4 regions of the Alteromonas sp. ABH2_165 genome follow, and region 3 is predicted to be linked to each of the others. Evidence: predicted binding sites of a transcription regulator. Region 3 holds the regulator's gene; each other region holds the start of a gene.
The links. The regulator sigma-54, encoded in region 3, starts transcription at its own class of promoters, with help from an activator protein. The targets are predictions, from matches to a motif close to GTTGGCACGNNNNTNGNNT.
Positions count from the first base shown of each region.

Region 1: ACXAFQ_RS03390 (DUF4097 family beta strand repeat-containing protein) is a predicted target of sigma-54. The motif match lies at 3,576-3,594, and genes of this name have one in related genera.
Region 2: ACXAFQ_RS02620 (EF-hand domain-containing protein) is a predicted target of sigma-54. The motif match lies at 1,913-1,931, and genes of this name have one in related genera.
Region 4: ACXAFQ_RS05425 (OpgD/OpgG family glucan biosynthesis protein) is a predicted target of sigma-54. The motif match lies at 3,581-3,599, and genes of this name have one in related genera.

Region 1 is NZ_JBSWWF010000001.1:758,598-764,525, forward strand. Features, by position in the region: gene ACXAFQ_RS03375 (DUF445 domain-containing protein) at 1-484, shown strand, start outside; partial or broken gene ACXAFQ_RS03380 (P1 family peptidase) at 569-1,624, shown strand; gene ACXAFQ_RS03385 (endonuclease/exonuclease/phosphatase family protein) at 1,604-2,824, shown strand; gene ACXAFQ_RS03390 (DUF4097 family beta strand repeat-containing protein) at 2,821-3,492, opposite strand; gene ACXAFQ_RS03395 (outer membrane protein assembly factor BamE) at 3,699-4,055, opposite strand; gene recN (DNA repair protein RecN) at 4,192-5,874, opposite strand.
Region 2 is NZ_JBSWWF010000001.1:607,845-613,772, forward strand. Features, by position in the region: gene ACXAFQ_RS02615 (putative bifunctional diguanylate cyclase/phosphodiesterase) at 1-1,818, shown strand, start outside; gene ACXAFQ_RS02620 (EF-hand domain-containing protein) at 2,019-2,288, shown strand; gene ACXAFQ_RS02625 (sensor histidine kinase) at 2,389-3,792, shown strand; gene ACXAFQ_RS02630 (hypothetical protein) at 3,789-4,382, shown strand; gene ACXAFQ_RS02635 (sigma 54-interacting transcriptional regulator) at 4,379-5,719, shown strand; gene ACXAFQ_RS02640 (DUF72 domain-containing protein) at 5,805-5,928, opposite strand, start outside.
Region 3 is NZ_JBSWWF010000006.1:271,617-277,544, reverse strand. Features, by position in the region: gene lptA (lipopolysaccharide transport periplasmic protein LptA) at 1-125, shown strand, start outside; gene lptB (LPS export ABC transporter ATP-binding protein) at 125-850, shown strand; gene ACXAFQ_RS13630 (RNA polymerase factor sigma-54) at 941-2,419, shown strand; gene hpf (ribosome hibernation promoting factor) at 2,449-2,736, shown strand; gene ptsN (PTS IIA-like nitrogen regulatory protein PtsN) at 2,745-3,188, shown strand; gene rapZ (RNase adapter RapZ) at 3,234-4,079, shown strand; gene ACXAFQ_RS13610 (HPr family phosphocarrier protein) at 4,079-4,351, shown strand; gene ACXAFQ_RS13605 (substrate-binding periplasmic protein) at 4,381-5,145, shown strand; gene mgtE (magnesium transporter) at 5,267-5,928, shown strand, end outside.
Region 4 is NZ_JBSWWF010000002.1:178,066-183,993, reverse strand. Features, by position in the region: gene mdoH (glucans biosynthesis glucosyltransferase MdoH) at 1-1,900, opposite strand, end outside; gene ACXAFQ_RS05425 (OpgD/OpgG family glucan biosynthesis protein) at 1,875-3,515, opposite strand; gene ACXAFQ_RS05420 (outer membrane beta-barrel protein) at 3,964-4,506, shown strand; gene ACXAFQ_RS05415 (hypothetical protein) at 4,551-4,958, opposite strand; gene ACXAFQ_RS05410 (hypothetical protein) at 4,961-5,173, opposite strand; gene ACXAFQ_RS05405 (YheU family protein) at 5,324-5,560, opposite strand; gene ACXAFQ_RS05400 (hydrolase) at 5,568-5,928, opposite strand, start outside.

The sequences.
Region 1 (5,928 bases), on a different contig from region 3:
CGATCGTCAGCTAAACGAATTTGCGCAGCGGATGGAATCTGACCCAGCCATGGCTGAAAAGATGGCGAGTATCAAAGCCCGGCTATTAGAAAACGATGCACTGCAAGATTATCTGATTCAGGTGTGGGGAGATGTCAAAGTCTGGTTGATTAAAGACGTTGCTAAGCCAGAGGGCGAATTCGCAAAGCGGGTTTCTCACGCGCTGCAGGAAGTGGGGCGCTCTATTGAAAATGACAGTAAACTGGCTGACGCCGTCAATTTGCATATTTCTGAAGCCGGCCGTGCCATGGCACCGGAACTAGCCGACTTCCTTACTGAGCATATCCGCAAAACGATTTTGGCCTGGGACGACAAGCAGATGGCCGAACAGATTGAGCTGAATATTGGTAAAGATCTGCAGAAAGTGCGTATAAACGGTACACTGGTTGGTGGTTTAATTGGTGCCTGCCTGTTTCTCATTGAGCGGGCTATCAGTCTGTTCTAGCAATACTTTCACCGCGTTTTTTTGTTTTTTGCCTGCAGCCATGTGACACTCATCTTCAGCTCAAATCAAATTAATAAAAACGGCATGAAACTCTTATCTTCCCTGGTCATCTTAACCAGCCTTCTTGTTACTTCCTCCTCGGCCGAACAGGTACGGGCCAGAGATATTGGTCTGAGTCCCGGTGTGCTTAATCCTGGCAAATTGAACAGTATCACAGACGTAACTGGCGTGCGTGTCGGGCAGGTTACCTTGCATAATGGCAAAGATGTTCACACCGGCGTAACGGCAATCATTCCGGCTGTAGGGAATCTTCGGCAGAACAAGGTGCCAGCTGCTGTTCACGTTGGCAACGGTTACGGAAAAATGGCCGGTATTAGCCAGATCCGTGAGTTGGGTGAAATTGAAACGCCTATCGTACTTACCAACACCCTAAGCGTGGCTGAAGGTATCGCGGGGGTAGTGGAATGGACGCTAGCTCAGGCCGGCAATGAAAACGTGGGCTCTGTAAATGCGGTTGTTGGCGAGACCAACGACGGCTTTTTAAATGACATTAGGCGCAGGGTAGTAACAGCCGAGCAGGTTAAACAAGCCATTGAGTCAGCATCTGCAGGTAAGGTTGCAGAGGGTAACGTAGGCGCTGGCAGCGGTACACGTGCTTTTGGTTGGAAGGGCGGAATTGGTACAAGTAGTCGGGTATTGCCCAAGTCTTTGGGCGGTTACAAGGTAGGTGTGTTAGTGCAAAGTAACTTTGGCGGCATTTTGCAGATGCAAGGTGTAGAAGTGGGTCAGGCACTGAATCAATTTTATTTACAGGACAAGCTGAACAACGACACCGCGGCCGATGGGTCTATTATGATTGTGGTTGCCACTGATGCGCCACTTGACGACAGAAACCTTAAGCGCCTGGCAAAGCGAGCCATGGCAGGTGTTGCACGTACAGGAGCCAGTTTAACCAACGGTTCTGGTGACTACGTTATTGCATTTTCTACCGCGAAAGAAAACCGTCGCAGTGAAGCAGCCTCTTCTCACATCAATACGGTGTTAGCTAATAATGCGGTTTCACCCTTATTTGAGGCGGTCATTGAGTCTACAGAAGAGGCCATTTACAACAGTTTATTGATGGCAGAAAATGTTGAAGGCTACCATGGTACGGCTAAAGCATTACCCGTTGATCAAGTGAGAAGTTTATTGAATAGCACCGAAAAAACCGCTGCTGAACCCCGTGATCACACGGTGAGGGTTGCCACGTTTAATGTCAGCATGGAGTCGACCAACTATCCTAAATTGGGCATGGAGCCGGGTCTTAATGTACTGAAAACAGTTTTGGCTGATGGCGACAATCAGCAAGTAAAAAACATTGCTGAAATCATACAGCGAACTGCGCCAGATATTCTGCTTTTAAATGAGTTTGATTACATTGCCGACAAACAGGCTGGCGTTAATGCGTTCATTACGCATTATCTGAACGTCAGTCAACATGGGCAAGCTGCAATCGATTATCCCTATGTGTATCTCGCACCGGTCAATACGGGCGAGCCGTCACCCTTTGATCTCGATCGTGATGGTCACGCCAGTGGTAAAGGGGGAGACGCCTGGGGATTTGGATTATATCCTGGTCAATACGGCATGGTCGTTTTGTCGAAATACCCCATCCTGGATGATCAAGTGCGCAGCCTGCAATTGTTTAAATGGAAAGACATGCCGGGCGCGCAACAGCCCGTTATTCCCGAGAGCGGCGAAACCTGGTATAGCGCTGAAGCGTGGGCCGCGCTGCGCTTGAGTTCAAAGTCGCATTGGGATGTGCCAGTAAATGTAGATGGCAAAATAGTGCACGTTTTGGCGATGCATCCCACGCCGCCAACCTTTGATGGACCCGAGGATCGTAACGGCAAGCGTAATCATGATGAAATTCGATTGATGGCGGATTACCTCACACCAGACGGCGGCGAATATATTTATGATGATAACGGCCATGCTGTGTCGTTGGCTCGAAACAGCCGCTTTGTGCTGGTGGGCGATTTTAATGCAGCAGACAAAGGTGAGAAGTGGCGGCCTGGCGTGATAGAACAATTAACAGAACACCCACTGGTCAATAACGATGTAATACCGCTGAGTCAGGGTGGTGATGAAAGCAGTCCGGAGGCATTCAGTAATCGTTTTACCGCTTATTGGGGAGCACGGGCTGATTATGTGTTGCCGTCGCGTTTCGGCTTTTCAGTGCAAGGCAATGGTGTTTTCTGGCCATCAAAAGAAAGCCCGCTATTCCGTCTGGTTAAAGACAGAGAAGCGAGCTCCGATCATCGGTTGGTTTGGCTTGATGTTACGCTGAATAGTGATTAAGAACGATTGCGGCGGATAACTTTACTTTCCAGAGACTTATCCGCCAATTCCAGCTTCACCGCGCGTTCAAGAATAATATTGCCATCAACTGTGGCGTTTTCTTCAATTATCAAAACTGGCCAATTGCGTTCTGGCGTGCTCCATCCGTCTTCCGATCCCTCAAACACGATATCACCGTAAACGCGGGTGGAACCGACAAGCTTAATGGTGCCGTTGAGCGTGGTTAGATCACCTTTCACTTCTGTATCAGGCAGTGCAATATCGCCATTCACGGTTTCAATATTGCCTTCTACCATGCTGCCCGATGATAAGGTGATTGTGCCATTCACCGTTTCCAGTGAGCCAAATGCATTCAAATTCTCTCCAGCTGTAATATCGCCATTTACCGTTGTTGCGCTGTTAACGGCAACGTTATTATCGAGCACTATCGAGCCATTCACTGTACTCACATCGTTAGCAACAGCAAATTCTTTTAGCCGTACATCACCGTTTACCGAAGAAACATCACCCGCATGACGGCCAGGATCGATAGTGACAGAGCCCATAATACTGCTAACGTCTCCACCATCGTGGTAATCGCCATTGCCGCCGACATTAATAACACAACCTGACAGGGCTAATGCGCCAACAAGAGAAACAGCAAGTAAAGAGGATTTCCGGTTTAGCATTTTATTCTTCCATTTTCGAGGTATACACCGTGGCGACCTATTTTGAGGCAACGGTAAAATTATCTTAACGTACAGAACAATAAGAGCAATTACGGGGCCAACTAGAAAACCACTTTGTAATCAATTGGTTGGGAGTGTATGTGGGAGTGGAGGGAAGAGGGAGTTAGTCCGGAATACTATTTATTAGTGTTCCGGACTAAAAATGCTTATTGATCGAGCGGAGTATTAAAGTCTTCTGACAGTTCGAAGTCACCTTCGGCAGTGGCTAGCTTGTTGTCGTTGAAACTAAGCACAAGTTGCTTCTGGAAATCTTCACCGCGCTTTTCCATGCCACGCTTCATATCATAGACATAGTACCAGGTGCTTTTATTAAATGAGTCTTGTACTACGGGATGCCCGAGTACATAAATAACCTGCTCTTTGGTCATGCCTACACGCAGCTTTTGTACATCTCTTTCATCAAGGAAGTTGCCTTGCGGAACATCAATACGATAGATCCAGTTTGAGCAGGCAGTAGAGAAAAATACAGCGGTTAACAAAATAGCGATTTGATACAACTTCATGCGTTAGCGTGTCCAGTTATGCTTTGATTATAGTGACGGACATTATTTTCCTAACAGGATATGCCCAGGTGCAGGCTATCACAAAATAATGTGCGTCAGCATGCTACCCAATCACCTATGACCAATCAACCGCTTATTAGTTCGATTCGGCACTTTCCAACAGCTCTTTTGCATTTGCTAAGGCAGAATCTGTCACTTTATCGCCTGCGAGCAATCTTGCCAGTTCATCAATACGGTTTTGACGGGTTAATGGCAACATTTGTGTTTCTGTGGTTGTGCCATCGCTGAACTTGGTAACAAACAACTGATTATGGGCCTGCGCGGCAACTTGAGGTAAGTGTGTTACGCACATTACCTGACTCACTTTGCCGAGTTTGCGTAGCAGGCTGCCTACAATCGCCGCCGTCGGCCCGCTGATACCGGTATCTACTTCGTCAAATATCATTGTTGGCGTTGCGTTTTTATCGCTGGTGAGCACTTGTATCGCTAATCCAATTCGAGAAAGCTCACCACCGGAAACCACTTTTTCCAGTTGATCGGCGGGCTGCCCAGCATTGGTTGAAACGCGAATGATTACGTCGTCCAGCCCATGACTTGTGGGCGTTTTGTTCTCATCGTATTCAACGCCTATTTGCATACATGCATGCTGCATATTCATCTGGCGGATTTGACCTTCAATGGCGGTGGCAAGCTTAGCTGCAGCCTTCTGCCGGGAGGCCGATAAGGCTTCACACGCTTTTATATACTGGTTTCTCGCTTCTACAACTTCTTGTTGTAGATCTTCCAACCTACTCTCATCACCTTCCAGTTCAGCAAATTCTGCCGCTAAGTTTTGATGATGTGAAAACAGTTCTTCTGGCATTACTGCATGTTTCCGTGCCAGTTCCATCGCTTTGCTGTATCGAGATTCAACTTGTTGCAGGCGTAAGGGATCTATTTCCAGACCATCACAATAGCCGCGCAATTCTCGAGCGGCTTCCTCCACCTGAATTGAGGCATCGTTGAGCAACGCAATGATGGGGGTAAGTGCGCTGTCATGCTCTTCCAACTCACTGAGTCGATCCAGGCCGTTTTGGATGATAGATAGCGCATTGCCTTCATCATTCTCATACAGGTTATAAAAACTGGTTTGAGCTTGTTCCAAAAGCGTTTGCCCATTGCTTAAACGCTTATGCTCTGTTTCAAGCTCGATAAACTCGCCTTCTTCAATGGCAAACTCATCCAGTTCTTTAACCTGATAAGCCAATAATTGCTGGCGGTCTGCGCGTTGCTGCGCCTGTGTTTCCAGCGCCTTTAGCTCTGCCTGTTTACTCTTCCAGCTACGGTAGTGTTCCGCAACGCTGTTTAATAAGGCTGGGTGTGCGGCATACTGATCCACAAGTTTTCGCTGATAGTCATCTTTAAGCAGCTGTAAATGCGTATTCTGTCCATGAATAGCAATGAGGTACTGACCAAACTGTTTTAATTGCTGAAGTGAAACTGGTGTACCGTTAATGAACGCTTTAGAGCGGCCTTCACGAGAAATAACGCGACGCACGAAGCAACTGTCGTCTTCGTCATCGACTAACTCTTGCTCGTCAAGCCAGGCGAGTGCGGCTTTGTGGCCACTTAAATTGAAGTGGGCGACAATTTCAGCCTTGGTGGCTTCTTTTCTCACCGCACCGGCATCTGCTCGCTCACCTAAACAAAGGCTGAGCGCATCTATCGCAATAGATTTACCCGCACCAGTTTCACCGGTAACGGCCGTCATTCCCGCTTCAAAGTTTACGGACAATTGTTTTACAACAGCGAAGTTTTTAATCGATAAATTGACCAGCATTTTTTCACCGCAGTATGTTTATACAGTATGTGTAAATATATACAGTATTTTGGC
Region 2 (5,928 bases), on a different contig from region 3:
GCATACATTTTCGACGAACAAAAACGTTTGCTTGGTGCTTCCGGGAGCGGTCGTTCAGAGGAAATGAAACAACTGGCCTTAAAGCATCCCTACGGTGTCCTTGCTGACGACGATCTCATTCTTAGCGTGTCGGAAATTGGAAGTGATTATGCCGTAGAGGGCACAGTGGTCGTTATCAGTGATTTATCTGATGTTAAAAAGCAAGGTCAGCAGGTCCTGGCGTTTCAGACTTTGCCTGAACTCATTGCGGTTATTATTATTGCTGTTGTTGTCGCTTTTTCGATTATTCAAGTGCTCTTGAAGCCACTCAAAGACCTCATCGACTTCACCCGAAAAATATCGCTTAGCAAAGATTACACAGCCCGTTTCCTGCCTGGAAAAAGTCGCGAAATCAGCAGTCTCGTTGGCAATATTAATAGCTTTCTAGACACGATAGAAGTTGAACTCACCATCAATAAAGAGCAAAACGCGACACTCGTAGAGCAGCAGCAAACCATGATGCGACTTGCGAATTACGACAGCCTGACAGCGCTTCCTAACCGCCAGTTTGTCATGGATAACCTCAGGTTAGAACTGGCGAGAGTGAGACGTCTACGAGAAGATTTAGCACTCATCTTTTTTGACCTTGACGGTTTTAAAAGTATTAATGATTCACTGGGTCATGAAACCGGGGATTTAATCCTGATTGAAGTGGCCGACAGGGTGCAAAATTTATTGCGGGAAGGGGATTTAGTGGCCCGTCTCGGCGGCGATGAATTTATCATCGTTCCCGACCGCGATGTGTCCGATGTAAGTCTGAATAATCTGGCGACAAAATTAGTAAGTGCCTTTGAAGAGCCCTTTATGCTGCGGGGACTGGCGTTGTCTGTGGGGGTGAGTGTCGGTATTGCCAGAGCCACGGATGCAGGCTACGAGCTTAGCCAACTGATGAGTAATGCCGATCTCGCCATGTATCGCTCAAAAGCGAAAGGCCGGGGAACCCATACCCTCTTTACCGTTGATATGGTGGAATCGTATAAGCGCAAGATGTCTCTGGCAAACAGTATCGACAGTGCGATTCGTCATGATGAATTCCGCGTTTACTATCAGCCGAAAATCTCTAAGCATGGCGCGGTCATAGGTCTTGAAGCGTTAATCCGCTGGGAGCACCCAGAGTACGGTATGGTGATGCCTGGCGAATTTATTCCTATTGCAGAGCAGGGCGGACGAATTTCTTCCATTACGCAATGGATGATAGAGCGGGTCTGCATGGAGTTGCCTGATTTGCAGATGCTGGTTGACAATAAGTTTAGAGTTGCCATTAATCTTTCTGGTCACGATTTGCGTCATACCGACCTATTCAACGATATTTATGAATTGTTCGAGCGCTATAAGGTGCACCCTGAATATTTCGAGTTTGAGGTGACAGAATCCTCTTACCTGGAAAACTTTGATACTGCTGACAAGTTTTTTAAACGCTTGAGTAACATGGGCTGCGCCATTGCATTAGACGACTTCGGAACCGGGTATTCATCGTTAAGTTATCTCACGCAAATCACTATCGATACATTAAAGATTGATAGACAATTTATCTGTGAATTAGAATCTTCAGATCGGTCGCGAATGGTAACCGGGTCGATCATTGATTTAGCAAAACGCCTTGCGCTTACCGTCTGTGCTGAGGGCATTGAGCAACCAAGCCAGTGGCGCTATCTCAATGAACATGGTTGTGATCATGTGCAGGGCTTTTTGTTCAGCAAACCTGTTCCACTTTCTAAACTAATAGAACTGCCGAAAAACTTTTCCCATTTTTTGGATGACACAACTTCCGTTGAGTAAATCCCATCTTCAGTGTGTAGATATTTAGCAACACTCTACATGTTGTTATTTATTGGTCTTATTGTAAGTCTCTGATGTTTAATTGATTTTAATGTTTGGCATTACTCCTGCTTACTTATGGCTAGGTGAGCTTCTGTATTGACGCAGTGATTACGTTTCCATACATCCGCTCACGCATATTTGAGCACAGGAGGTCTGATATGAAACGTATTGAAAAACTATTTTTGCTGCTACTTACCATCGTCACTATCCAGGCAGTCGCCGTGGCAGATGCCCATGCTGTTGAAACAATGTTGTCAGATTTAGATGACGACCAAGATGGCGCTATTTCCTTGAAAGAGGCCGTAGCGGACACCCGATTATTGCGCTTGTTCAGTCGCATCGACAAGAACGGTGATGGTTTGTTGAGCATGGAAGAACTGGAAAGTAGTAAAGAAGTGATTTTGGTGAGTTTGCAAACGCCAAACTAAGTTTTAATTACGATGGCTACGCTGTTTTTGGCGTTGCCATCTATTGCGGCAATCATAGGGGTGTGCGATCCTGAAAAACCGGATTTTACTTAGTGATCGAATTTTGCGAGTTGGTTCCCTCAGACAACTAACCCTAGGCAGTTTCATACTGGCTTTGGTTCCCCTCATTGCACTGTTGTGGCAAAGTCAAAGCGACCTTGCAAAAGTAAGCCGTATGACAACGGCGGAAACCCGGTTCGTGGTTACCGCAGTGGGATTCATGCAGCAATTAGAAGGTGCGGCGACAGACCTGGAGCGTACACTTCGACAATATGCCATCATACAAAACACCACCGTGGCTGATTTGACAGATAATGCCATTGCGCAGTTTGCCTCAGCGCAGCAGGATTTGTGTGACATCATCGACAATTCCGAAAACTGTCAGCAATTAGTTAAGCAAATCGAACAACTTCGAAATTTCCGCACGATTAACGATCAACTATTACTTAATGCCTATCTTGCATCGTTAAGTAATGGCGTTATTGCTATGCGCAAAGACGTCGATGCATCCATTCAGGCTCGACTGGCTATTCAACGTGAAGACATGACCAACATGCAGGCCAAACAAGCTTGGTCTACAGCCATGTTGGTATCGGTGTCATTACTGTTAATTCTGTTAGGAAGCCAATTGATTGTTAAGCCGGTCAACAAACTGAAACAGATCATTCAAATTCTCGCTCACCAACGGGGGGAGTTGCCGCCTCTTTCAACCAAAGCCCCGTTTGAACTTATTGGTGTGGAAAAAGATCTACACTGGCTTTCTGAACGTTTACAACAACTTGAGCATATCCGCACTGCGCTGTTACGTCATGCGGCCCATGAGTTAAAAACCCCGTTGGCAAGTATTAAAGAAGGCTGTAGCTTGCTATCTGAGAATGTAGTCGGGGAGTTGAATCCCCAACAGGCAGAAGTTTTATCGCTTTTGAGTTCCAGTACCCAGCGCTTGAATACGTTGGTGGAAAAGTTACTTGACTATAACCTCTTGCTACAACAGGCCGAGCCTAAATTCACCAGTATCGATCCTGCCGAACTCGTACGTGATTGTGTAGAAGATTATGCACTGGCGCTTCAAGACAGAGAAGTGACGGTGGATGTACGTGTTGAATCGGTCAGTGTCGACGAGGAACTCTACCGCCGTATCCTCGACAACCTCGTGTCAAACGCCGTTGCCCACGGTGCTATTGGCAGGCCGATTTCAGTCAATATTTATGAACAGGACTGTGTAGCCGTGCTCGACGTGGCGAACCGCGGTAAAAAAATACCGCAGGAAAAAGTGGGTAAATTATTTGAACCCTTTACCCGCGGTGACGATCCGAGAAATGACAATGTTATTGGAACAGGTCTCGGCCTGTCTATCGTCTCAGATTGCGCGCGCTTGATGTACGGTGATGTCGCTGTTGTTGAAGTTGATTATGCTGATGTGTGTTTCAGAGTCAGTATCCCGCAGAAGGAAAAACGTAAATGAGAATTAAATTATTGTTGCCCATCGTCGTCTTGTTAGGCGGGTGCGCAGCAATAGAAGGGAATCAGTCAGCGCCGGTTATCCCGGTTGAAGACAACAGTCAAACGCCACAACTCGTGGAAAGCGACTCCTTGTGTCTTGTTGACGAAGACGCAGCCAATTTTGAACATCAGTGCGACTTATTATATTGGGTCAATTTATGGGTTCAGGCTGACAACACCCGCTGGCCTGTACGTAAACAAGCTATCGCTGATTTGGGCGAGGGCATTGACGATAAAATTAAAAAAGTCATTTTATCGTTACCCACGGACACGCCGTATCAGTCTCGACTGCGGGCTCAACACTGGTTAGAGGAAGTCGTCAGTCAACTTACGCCAGAAATGCAAGCTGTGGTGAAAACCATTGTCGACGCGCCAAACAGCGAAATGCTGGAGTTGGAATCGGCACTGGTCATTCTAAACAGAGTGAATACCGACAAAGAAAAACAAATAAAGATGCTTGAAGAAGATTTAGAAGTGCAAACAAAGAAGATGGATGAGTTGCTCAAAGTAGAAGCAACGCTGATGGATAAAAACAGGAGTACCCAACGATGAATAAATCCGGAGAACGCAATGCCCGATTGCTACTCGTTGATGACGATAAGAGTCTGTTACGCCTGCTAACCATCCGACTTGAAGGTGAAGGCTATCAAGTCACTGCGGTCGAAGACGGCCAAGCCGCTTTGCGTAAAATCCGCAGCGAAGATTTTGATGTGGTGTTATCCGATCTGCGCATGCCCGGACTCGATGGATTAAGTCTGTTCGAGGAAATAATGGGCGTACGAAAAGATATTCCAGTGATTTTAATGACGGCCCACGGCACCATCTCAGATGCGGTTGCGGCCACGCAACGGGGTGTGTTTGGTTTCTTACCAAAGCCTGTTGACCATGATGAATTAAGAAAACTACTGCAAAAGGCGCTGAGCCAATCGCTTTCAGTACAACCTGAAGATTGGTGTAAAGCCATCATTACCCGCGCGCCGGAAATGACCAGCGTGATGGATCAGGCATTCCGCATCGCACAGCGTGAAGTGAGCGTGCTGATCAGTGGTGCTAGCGGTACCGGTAAAGAATTGTTAGCAAATGCGATTCACCGCGCCAGCAATCGTCGCGACAAACCGTTTATTGCGATTAACTGTGGCGCACTGCCGGAAAACCTGCTGGAGTCGGAATTGTTTGGCCATGCGAAAGGGGCTTTCACCGGCGCCGTACATGCGAATCCGGGTCTGTTCCGCGAAGCGGATGGCGGCACACTGTTCCTCGATGAAATTGGTGACATGCCGATGACACTGCAAGTTAAATTATTGCGTGCTCTGCAGGAACGTCAAATTCGCCCAGTGGGTAGCGCTAAGCATGTGGATATTGATGTACGTATTATCTCGGCCACCCATAAAGATTTGCACAAAGAGATGGAAGAGGGCACCTTCCGGGAAGATTTGTACTATCGCCTGAATGTTGTGAATCTGAAGCTGCCATCGTTGAAAGAACGTAGCGAAGATATTCCGCTGTTGGCGCGCACCTTGTTGCAACAAAGTGGGCAGCGTCATGGCGTTAACGTGACGCAGTTTTCCGACGACGCCATGCAGTTAATGGTGAAATCTGAATGGCCGGGTAACGTGCGTCAACTGGTTAACGTGGTTGAACAGTGTGTGGCGTTAACCCAGACGCCGGTTATTCCGTTACACCTTGTTCAGCAAGCACTGTCGGCGACCCGTCAGAGCTGGCCAACCCTTACCGAAGCGCGGGATGCATTTGAGCAGAAGTATCTGCACAAACTGCTTAAAATGACCGACGGTAATGTGACTCGCGCGGCTGAGCTGGCTGGTCGCAACCGCACCGATATGCACAAGTTGATGAAAAAACATGAACTTGACGCCGGAGATTTCCGCTAAATACTCCCTTGCTAAGACACTCTGAAACCCGTCAGAGTGTCTTATTTCTGTTTAAATTACCTTTCTGAACTCAAGAAGCGCCGCGTCAGAACAGCGAGGTTTGCTCGGCAGCGGGTGGCGGAAACGTCAGCGTCGGTAAGGCATTTTCAGGGTAGCGGGCGTTGTAGGCATCAATAAATTCCGCCGCCAGCCACGGCGCATCGCCGTTT
Region 3 (5,928 bases):
TTCTTGCCACCGGCGGTGACAGCTCGAGCAGTGGTCGTGTTACCACGGTATTTCAGCCAGAAACCGTAAAAGGGCTGTCTGAAGACGAAAAGAAAAGCGATGACAACGAAGGTGACAATCAGTAATGGCCACGTTAACCGCGAGCCATTTGGCTAAGTCGTACAAATCTCGTCAGGTTGTGCGCGATGTAAGCCTTTCTGTGTCTACCGGTCAAATTGTGGGTTTGTTGGGCCCCAATGGTGCGGGAAAAACCACCACCTTTTACATGATTGTAGGATTGGTGCCACTGGATAAAGGCAAAATTAATATCGACGAAAATGAGCTGACTCACGAGCCAATGCACGAGCGTGCACGTCGCGGCATTGGCTATTTGCCGCAGGAAGCATCGATATTCAGAAAGCTCACGGTACATGAAAATATCATGGCTATTTTGCAAACCCGTAAGGATTTAAAAAGCCATCAGCGTGAAGAAGAAGCCGACGCGCTACTTGATGAATTTAATATTAACCATATACGTAATAGTACAGGTATGAGTTTGTCGGGTGGTGAACGCCGCCGGGTTGAGATTGCCAGAGCCTTAGCAGCTAACCCACAATTTATTTTGCTTGATGAACCCTTTGCCGGAGTTGATCCAATTTCGGTTAATGATATAAAGAAGATCATTCAACATTTAAGAGACAGAGGTATAGGCATCCTGATTACCGATCACAACGTAAGGGAAACCCTTGATGTTTGTGAAGAAGCCTATATCGTCAGTCATGGAGAACTGATTGCTCAGGGCACCGCAGAACAGGTATTAAGTAATCAAAAAGTTCGAGATGTATACCTAGGTGAGCAATTCAGGCTATAGTTAAGTTATCGGGCATAACAAACCGCAATTTAAGAATAATAAATCGCCGTTTTAGCCAGATACTTTTTGCAGAGTTAATATAAGACGTAGATGAAACCATCTTTACAGCTAAAATTTAGTCAACAACTGACAATGACGCCGCAACTTCAGCAGGCGATCAAACTATTGCAGTTGTCGACGCTGGATTTACAACAGGAAATTCAGGAAGCACTGGATTCTAATCCGCTGCTGGAAGTGGACGACAGTTCAGACAACGATGTTGTTGAGAAGAATAATCTCGATAACGACGACAGCATGCCTGAATCTGCGTCAGCCTCGGAAAGCATGGATACCGGCGAAGCGCTGGAAAAAAATGACCTGCCCGATGAACTCCCTCTCGACAGCACCTGGGACGAATACATTTCTGCGTCTTCTGCGCCTGCCCCCGGTCCTGCCGGCGGTGATGACGAGCAAATATTCCAAGGTGAAACCACCGAAAATATTCAAGACCATCTGCTTTGGCAGATGCGCCTAACGCCTTTCTCAGACATCGACCGCGCTATCGCGCTGGCCATCATCGACTCGATTGATGAATCGGGTTACCTCACTGTTACCGTGGAAGACATTCTGCAAAGCGTGAACAGTGAAGACATGGAAGAGCCGGTAGAAGAAGATGAAGTGGAATGCGTACTCAAGCGCATCCAATTGTTCGACCCAATCGGTTCTGGCTCGCGTACACCGCAAGAATGTTTGTTGGTGCAATTAACGCAATACGCCCCCGATACCCCTTGGCTGGAAGAAGCCAGATTACTGTTAAGAGAGCACGCCGATTTACTTGGCAGCAAAGATTACCGTACGCTGATGCGGAAAACGCGCCTGAAAGAAGACCAGCTTCGTGAAGCTATGCGTCTACTGCAAACGCTGAATCCGCGTCCGGGTAGTGCACTTATCACTAAGGAACCAGAATACGTTATTCCAGACGTTTCTGTGGCGAAGAAAAACGGCCGTTGGGTAGTAGAACTCAACCCAGACAGCCTGCCGAAGTTAAGTGTTAACCAACAATACGCCGCAATGAGCCGTAAGGCCCGCAATAGCAGCGATTCACAATTTATTCGCTCTCATATGCAGGAAGCGAAATGGTTTATCAAGAGCCTTGAAAGCCGTAACGACACCCTGCTTAAAGTAGCGAACTGCATTGTTCAGCAACAAATGGGCTTTTTTGAGCATGGCCCTGAAATGATGAAACCAATGGTGCTGAACGATGTCGCAGAAATGGTAGATATGCATGAATCAACCATTTCCCGGGTTACCACCCAGAAGTACATGCATACGCCTCGAGGCATTTTTGAGTTGAAGTACTTCTTCTCAAGCCACGTGGCCACAGAGTCCGGTGGTGAGTGTTCATCCACAGCGATTCGCGCACTGATTAAAAAGCTGGTTGCGGCTGAAAAGCCAAGCAAACCGCTGAGCGACAGCAAGATTGCTTCGTTGTTGGCCGATCAAGGCATCATGGTTGCCCGGCGAACAATAGCAAAGTACCGGGAGTCCCTATCGATCCCGCCGTCTAACCAACGCAAAAGCCTCATTTAATGGGCTGCTCAAAATAAGGAAGACGAAATATGCAAATAAACCTTACTGGTCATCATGTTGAGATCACAGATTCTTTGCGTACCTATGTCGATACGAAATTCAGTAAACTAGAACGTCACTTCGACCACATATCGAATGTGCACGTAATTTTGAATGTCGAAAAACTTAATCAGAAAGCAGAAGCAACGGTTTTCCTCAGTGGCGCAGAGGTTTTTGCCTCTTCCGAAAATCAGGACATGTACGCAGCTATCGACAGCATGGTAGATAAGCTCGACCGGCAGGTTCTGAAACACAAGGAAAAGCTTAAAAAGCATTAATTGAATTCATGGATATACAAGCCATAGTTAGCCTGGATCGCACTGAATGTGCGGTCCAGTGCAATAGTAAAAAGCGCATTCTCGAAATCATCAGTGGGATTGCCGCTAAAAACAACGCAGATATCGATGAAGCCACGGTGTTAAGTGCTCTAATGGCACGTGAACGCATGGGCAGCACAGGTATTGGTAATGGTATCGCGCTTCCTCATGGTCGCCTTGCCGGACTCGAAAAAGTGATTGCCATTGTCGTAACCACTACGCCAGCCATTAATTTCGATGCCATAGACAATAAACCCGTCGATATTTTCTTCACCCTTTTGGTACCGCAGGAACAAACTGACGGTCACCTGCAAACGCTCGCCATGGTTGCTGGCAAGCTTAGCGATAAAGAGACAATAAAAAGTATCCGAAAAGCTGATACAAGTGATGATATTATTCGCGCATTACAGTAAGTTATTGTAAACGCCTGCGTTAACACGGTATTTCAGGAGAAAAACGTGAAGCTCATTATCATCAGTGGTCGTTCCGGTTCAGGGAAATCCGTCGCATTACGGGCGCTGGAAGACCTCGGTTACTATTGCGTAGATAACATCCCGGTTAATCTACTCCCTGCACTCACCCATACCGTCGCCGACGAGTACGAGCAGGTTGCAGTGAGCATTGATGTTCGTAACCTGCCTAAAGATCCTGCCGAACTGGTGGAAATTCTCGATTACTTGCCAGAATCCTGGACCGTTACCATCGTGTATATCGATGCGGGCGACGACATGCTGCTGAAACGCTTCAGCGAAACCCGTCGTTTGCACCCGTTGGCACGTTTGAATAAATCGTTGTCGGATGCCATTCAAACAGAAAAAGAGCTGCTGGCCCCTATTGCTGAGCGTGCCGACCTCAATATTGATACCGACTCACTCAGTATTCACCAGCTCGCTGAACTCATCCGTGAGCGTATTCTTGGAAAAAAAAGCTCCCGACTCGTACTGGTGTTCGAATCGTTTGGCTTCAAACACGGTATTCCAAAAGATGCTGATTACGTGTTTGATGCCCGCTTCCTTCCCAATCCACACTGGGAGCCAGACTTAAAACATCTTACTGGCCTTGATGCGCCTGTGCAGGTATTCTTAAGCTCTCAGCCCATCGTGACGAAGTTTATCTGGCAAATCCAGAACCTAATCACTACCTGGTTGCCTCACCTCGAGCGCAATAATCGCAGTTATGTTACCGTTGCCATTGGCTGTACCGGTGGTCAGCATCGTTCTGTTTACGTAGCAGAATCGCTGGCAAAGAACTTCCGTGAAAACCACCCTGATGTACAAATCAGGCACCGTGAGCAAAGTAAGTAATGCGTGTAGAGAAATCACTGACAATTGTAAACAAACTCGGTTTGCATGCCCGAGCGGCAACCCAATTGGTTCAGTTGGCCAATCAGTTTGATGCTGAAGTCACCTTGCACAAAGGTGACAAACAGGCCAATGCCAATAGCGTGTTGGGATTAATGATGATGGAAAGCCATCAAGGCGAACAGGTAGTCGTGGTGTCTGAAGGGCCAGACGCAGAAGCAGCAATGGATGCTGTAGAAGCGCTAATTGCCGGTAGGTTTAACGAAGACGAGTGATCGCACACTCACAACAAATGGAATTGAACGTGTCTGTTAGAAGTGTTACCCAGCTGCTGTTCAGCATGCTGGCCATATTAGTTTGTACTCCCCAAATCAATGCCGCTGAAGACAATGCCCCTACCCTGGGGATCAGTGCGGCACATTGGCCGCCTTATATTTACCACCAGAATGATGTGCTTACCGGCGAAGATTACGAACTGTTAAAACAGATACTCGCCCACATGCACTACGAATTACAAAGCTATCCGCTCCCTGAAAGACGGGTTGGTGAACAAATTGCCCGGGGTGGCATTGATATCGTAGTCGGCGCCGCGCGTAACGAAGACAGACAACGTAATAACCTGTTCTCGATACCGTATCGCGCTGAGTTTATCGGCTTCGCGTATATTCCCGAGCGCGCAGGCGAGTTTGCGGGAAAAACACTGTTTCAACTGTTAAGCGAAGGGCGCACGCTGGCACTCAATACCAGCGGCTGGTATGGCAGTGAGTTTGAAGAGAAAATCGCTTCACGCTTTCCCAATCAGCTTATCCATTTGGAAAATGTAAAGCGAAGACTGGCTTTTCTTAAGCGTGAACGTGTGGATTTGATTCTGGATGACACGGCAGTATTACAGTTTACCGCCGACTCAAATGATATTGCATTAACGCTAGGTAACGCGATTATCCAAAAGCAAAACGTTCATTTCATGTTCAGTAAATACAGCGTGTCACCCGAGTTTGTCAGCCAATTCAATGAGGTGCTGCAGAGTTACCTCAATGAACGACCAACGAGCCACACGCTGTTTAAATAACAGCCAACTGGCCGTTTATTCTGTATTTATATGGTTTTATCATACTCTGACACGATGACAGCATAAGCGGGCTGCGGTATGCTAAGCGCCAATCTCCCTGTTTGTTTCTCAAAGGATTTCCGTGGCAGAAGCACTCGAAAGCAAATCACCACAAAGCCAGTTAAGGGCGCTTAATGCAGCGTTGACCGACGGCCGTTTCGTGTCGGTGCGCAAGATGCTTCACGAGCTGCCAGCCAGTGATGTAGCGTTAATCCTTGAATCCAGCCCAACTAAAACCCGTGATGAATTGTGGGAGCTCATCGACGGTGATTTCCACGGCGACATTTTAGAAGAACTGTCTGAAGACGTTCGTAACGGCATTATCAGCAAGATGGTGCCGGAAAAAGTGGTTGATGCGCTTGAAGAGATGGACACCGATGACCTGGCAGAAACCCTAAGCTCCCTGCCAGAAGAGGTACTGCAAGGTATTCTTGAATCCATGGACGCACAAGACAGAGTGCGGGCTGAACAGGCCATGTCCTACGGAGAAGAAACCGCCGGTTTCATCATGAATACCGACACCATTACCTTGCGTCCTGATGTGACCGTGGATGTGGTGTTGCGCTACTTGCGCTTGAAAGGCGACTTGCCTGAAAACACCGATACCTTTTATGTGGTGAACCGTACCGATAACCTGGTTGGTTTGGTGCCGGTTGCCCGATTACTTACTGCCGACCCTGACGATACCGTGTCCGAAGTTATGGACGACGACCCTGAAGCCATTCCGGTGAACATGCCCGACGA
Region 4 (5,928 bases), on a different contig from region 3:
GTACATCTTCTGGCAACTCCGGCTGGTCCGGCGCGTAGCCTTCTAGCTCACTCAAATTAAACGTTGCCATATGTTCACGTACTTCAACCAGCACGGGGGCTTCACGTAACTCTTCCTGAATCACAAATACGCCTGCTTTGCGGCAAGTACGGCCAAACCCCGGGCTACTGGTAAGGCGAATGATTGGCGCAGCGAACACCATGCCGGTGAGCACTGGCAGTAACCAAAGGAATAGCGAAGGCGTGTAATAAAAAGTAGCACCACCCCAAATTAATGCCAGTACCGTCATGGTTGCGGCTTTAGAAATTGCCACTTTCCACGGCACCATGCGGCCTTCCCGAGTCTGCGCTTCCCACTTGACCTGATGACCAATAAGCACACTGATCACAAAATAGCTGTGATAGAACATCATCATAGGCGCAATAAGTACGGCCATGAACAATTCCACAAGGCCACCGAAAATCAGCTTGAAGGCACCCCCAAAATCTTTTCTGCGTTGGATAAGAGCCAGAATAAGTCCCAGGGCTTTCGGCGCGAACAGTAGTGCAATGGTGCCCCACAGCGTAGCAATCATGAGCCCTTCCCGAGCAATCTGCCAATCAGGGAACAATTGGTGATCGGAAGTGAAGTACACTGGGTCCACCAACGCTTTTACCAATGCATCTGCTGTTCCCGCCATCAGCATCATGAACAGCAACAGTGAAGACATATAGGCAAAGGCACCAAAGCCGAAATGGAGGCGATTAGTGGTTTTCAAGCCGTTGGTGCGCAGCAGCCCGAGATGCTGAATATTACCCTGCACCCAACGGCGGTCACGAATCGCGTAATCCACCATATTGCCTGGCACCTCTTCGTAGGAGCCGTCGGTGTCTGTGATGAGATAGCACTCCCAACCCGCACGCCGTAGCAACGCAGCTTCCACAAAGTCATGGCTTAGAATATCGCCACCAAATGGCGCACGGCCTTCCAGTGTGGGCAATCCGCAATGCTGCATAAACGGCTTCACTCTGATAATGGCATTATGGCCCCAGTAATTGGCACTGTCGCTCTGCCAGAACGAAAGACCCGTGGCCAGCATAGGACTATAAAGATGAGCAGCAAACTGCACGAAGCGACCAAAAAATGTATCCTGACGCACCGGCATCGGAATGGTTTGGATAAGCGCAGCTTCGGGATTCGCCTCAATGCGGCGTGTCATATCCAGCACCCGGTGTGCGGACATGACGCTGTCGGCATCAAGCACCAGCATAGACTCATACTGCCCACCCCAGCGTACGCAGAAATCGTGAATATTACCGACCTTGCGACCCCAATTGTCTTCACGGCGACGATAAAAAACTTTATCGCCATGTTCACCAAGGCGACCCACTAAACGCTTCCAGGCTCTAAGTTCAGCTTCTGCTTTTGCTTCATCCTGCGTATCGCTAAGCATGTAGAAATCGTAGTTATCAGCGTATTCGGTGTTAAGGATCGCGTTCACGCAAGCTTCAAAACCTACGATGATGCGGTCGGTATCTTCGTTGTAAACTGGCATTACAATGGCGTGGCGTTGAGTAATTGGCGTGTTCACATCGGCGGTAGGAAGCTCGCGGCGCAATGATATGGGGTCGATGTGGAATAGCTTTAGTAAGAAACCAATTACCGATGTCCAGAATGACCAGGTGAGCCATAAAAACAACACCATTGCCAAACCTAATTGCACCATTTCAAGTTCAGTGAATCGATTAGGGCGGAAAATCTCGAACATGCTATAGCCGGTGAGGGCCGTAGAAACGATAGTCAGGAATCCCATTAACAGAAGTCGCCAGCGGCGACCTCGAACATTTAATTTACTTGCTTCGGCGACATCCTTTTCGGCTACCGCGTTATCAGCCTTACTGTTGGATTGGCTCATACACATAGCTCCATATTTCACTCATTTGTGTTTCGTTGTGATTCAGAAACATCCGCATATCCACTACGGCTTCTCCTTCAGGGATCACCAGGAACGTCACACGAAGGCTTTTGCCACCGTCCACTTCATAAACACGGGCCTGATCAACGCTGGCATTGGTGGCATCGAGAATTAGATTTACGTCGTCAGGTTTTAGGTTCATGCCTTTTGGCACTTCGAAGTCCACAACAAAGCGGCGAACATTACGCTCTTCAGTGGTCTCGAATCCAGGTAAGGTACTGATCCCCTGACGGGTTCTTTCTACGGTTGCAACGCCGTAACGCATTGGCTTTTTCTCAACCGTTTTTAGTTCATATTCGAAATAACGACTTTGGCCAGCCAGGAAAGGTTCAACGGGCACCCAGTAAGCCACAATATTATCGTGCACTTCAGAATCGGTAGGAATTTCAACAATTTCCAGCTTACCCTCATTGAAACCTGCTTTCGGTGTTACCCACAGACTCGGACGAAGGTGATAATTGGCTTCAGCATCCAGATAGTTAGAGAAGTCGGTATCTCGCTGCAACATACCAAAGCCTTTGGGGGAAATGTCACTCAGGGACGTGATCTGCAATTTGGTTGGGTTGGTAAGCGGACGCCAAATCAATTCGCCCTTACTGTTTAGCATTTGTACGCCGTCACTGTCGTGCACTTCCGGGCGATAATCATCGCGACGGATTTGTGAGTTTTCACCGTACAAAAACATGCTGGTAAAGGGAGCGACACCAAGCTTATCAACGTCTTCACGAGCGAAGATCCAGCTTTTCACCTTCATGGTGGTGTCGGTACCCGGCATAATTTCAAAGCTATACGCACCGGCAACAGAAGGGCTTTCTAAACGGGCATAAATCTTTATTGGCTGACCTTCCTGAGGCTCTATCAACCAAAATTTAGTGAAGTGGGGAAACTCTTCGCCTTCAGGCATGGCCGTATCAATTGCCAGGCCACGTGCAGAAATACCGTAAACCTGATTTTTACCTACCAGGCGAAAATAGGAGGCACCCAGAAACACTGCAAATTCATCTTTGTATTTCTGATTTTTTATTGGGTAATGAAGACGAAATCCGGCATAACCGGATTTTTCATCAGTAAGGCCAGCCAGAGGTTCGGCATTTTTTTCGTAGATAAAACTTTCGCTTTCGAACGGTACCAGGTTCTCACTGTTGTCCGACGCGATGGTCACCACACTGACAGGCTGCTGATACAGAAAGCCAGGGTGGAAGAACTGTACTTCGTAGTCGTTTTCACCTGCCCACAATGCTTTTTCTGGGTTAAAGCGAATTTGACGATAGGTTTCATAGTCGATGTTTTTAAGTTCATCTGCCAGACCATGGTCATTGACCACATAATCGCGACCGGCATTTTTCTGTGCAGCATCGATAACGCGATTCAATATAGGTTTGCCCGCAGGAAGATTCTTATCTGATACTTCGTCTGCCAGACTAAGCGTGCTAAAGCCCACACAAATGCAGTAAATAAAAGCGCGCATGACGGCTGGGCTGATAGAAAAGAAAGAGCAAAAAGATGCCAGTGAAGGTGTCGTAATTTCCGTGTTATTGGCTAACTGTAATTGCGGCAGCATGATTTACTGACTCCGATAAATTATGATAACTGTGCGTTACGATTTGTTTTTTGTTGCACAGGGTTTTGCAAGAGGTGTTCCAGCTTAAAAACACGCTTAAATTTTTAATTTCCAAATACAAATCAAATATTTACCATTCCCCACCCAATCAGAGAGTAAATATCAAACAGCAACAATTACAAGGCAGTGAGTAAATCAGGGAGAACTGTCTGTACCCACCGACACTTTTTTGTATAACAGGTGTTCAGTCATGGCTTTTTTGTATACAGGCACAACTTCTCAGTGTTTGTTAGAAGATGAGACGATAAGAGATTTAGCTATTTAAAATCAGCGCTTTATACACAGGAATGGTAATAAAACCCTTTTACCAATATACGAAATGGCAAGATGATTGCTCTGCAGTCGCAGTTAAATGATTTTCTTCCAAGCATAGATAAGGAGTCTCTTTATGCGTTTTACCAAATCATTACTGACTGTTGTTGCTCTTTCAGGCCTCTCTTCGGCGGCAATGGCAGGATCACCAAACTGGCGCTTTGTTGAAGGTGGCTATACCAACGCAGATGTGGGTGCTGGCGATTTTGACGGCGTAGATGTGGGCGGGGTTTACCTGCTCGAAAACAACATTTACGTTACCGGTGAGCACAAAATGTTAGACGACAATGGCACCGACCTGGATATGACAACGGTGGGTCTGGGTTACCGCATGCCACTGGATTCATCCACCGATGCCTATTTCGGCGCGAACTTCGAGCGAGTAGATCTGGAAAACTATGATGAGAATGGCTACAGCGTACACGCTGGTTTGCGTTCCATGGTTACCGAGCAAGTAGAGTTATTGGGCCAAATTGGCTACTACGATGTGGATACCGGAGATGTAACAGTAAAAGTAGGCGCGAACTATTACTTCACACCACGCTGGGCTGTGGGCGCCAGCTTCGAGAAGATTGACGATCTTGATATCACGCAGCTAAACGCGCGCTACACTTTCTAAAATCCCTGCAATTTTGAAGTAGACCCGATAGGTCAAAGCCTGGCTCAGATGCCCAACCCATCTGGCTGGGCTTTTTTCATTCTTCGCATGAATATCAATACACTATAAATAAATAAGCCCGCTCCGATAGTGGCTGAAATATCCAAGTAATCGAAGGTTCGTTCACTGATATAAATTTGTAGAAGTTCGTAACCTAAAAGCCCTAACGTAGAGGCTAGGATTGTTTTCCCATACTCCCTAGAAAAGAGAAATGCATTGAGGTTCGTAACAACAATCACGGCAAGAAAGCTTGGCGCGCAATCCAGCAATAAAGATGAAAACTGCGCCCGCAAGCCTGCAATTTCACCGCAAACCTGATAAGCGAAAAAAGCGAGAATAAGAAATAGAAATTTCGATGAAATGTTGCTTATAAACGAGGGCCAAAGCCCTCGTAACCAATAACAAAGCTCCATCGCTACTCAGTGATCTCTCGAATGAAACGCTCGAGCTTTCGCTTCCAATAATCAATAGATGTGCTAGCAGCCTCTTTACTATTCTCAAGATATTTATCGATACCTTCTTTGCCACCGGCCGCGTCGTAAATATAAGCACCGATCAGCCTCAGGCCGATAGCCTGAATAGTTCCGCCAGACACACGATTTACATCTTCATTTTGAAGTAATTCCATATTAGTTCTCTTAACTTTCCTTAGTCTAAAATCCTAAGCATATAATCTACACGCTTTAGGTCCGTTCATCGCACATCTATACGAGAATAGAAAAGATAACTAACAGCAGAGCCAAAGAAAACTGTACTGGTGTTCGGATGTTTCCAAGTCTTAAAGCGATTCCTCTTCACCAGCCTGGTATTCATCTTTGGGGCGAATATTTACCGAGTCATGCAGTTCTGAGTACACCAATACCGCTTCACCGCTTTTCAGGGAGTGTAAAACCTGATCAACTTTTTCATCAAAGGAGGCTTCTACTTCGCCGTAGTCGGTGCCTTCGCGCAGTACGAAAGATTCAACAATATTGCGGAGCGTGTCTGGGGCTAGCTCGGTGATGGGAATAATCATTCTTACCTCAATGTGTTGGCAGATATTGGCTGAACCACTCGGCAGCCCGTTGTTGTAACCACACTGTGGGCTTTAACAGACCACCTTGCATAAATCCCACGTGACCACCAAAGTCACTGAGTTCAAGGGTTACGGCTCGTGCCAAATCGCTGGCATCCGGCACCACTGACGGACTCATAAACGGGTCATCCAGGCTATGAAGAATAAGGGTTGGGCACTGAATCGCACCAAGAAACGGCAATGCGCTACATTTTTCATAGTAGTCAGTCGCATCAGCAAAACCATGCAGGGGTGCTGTGACTTTTTCGTCGAACTCCTGGAACGAAGATAACTGGGATGCCTGCTCAACCGATACGTTTATCAGGCCC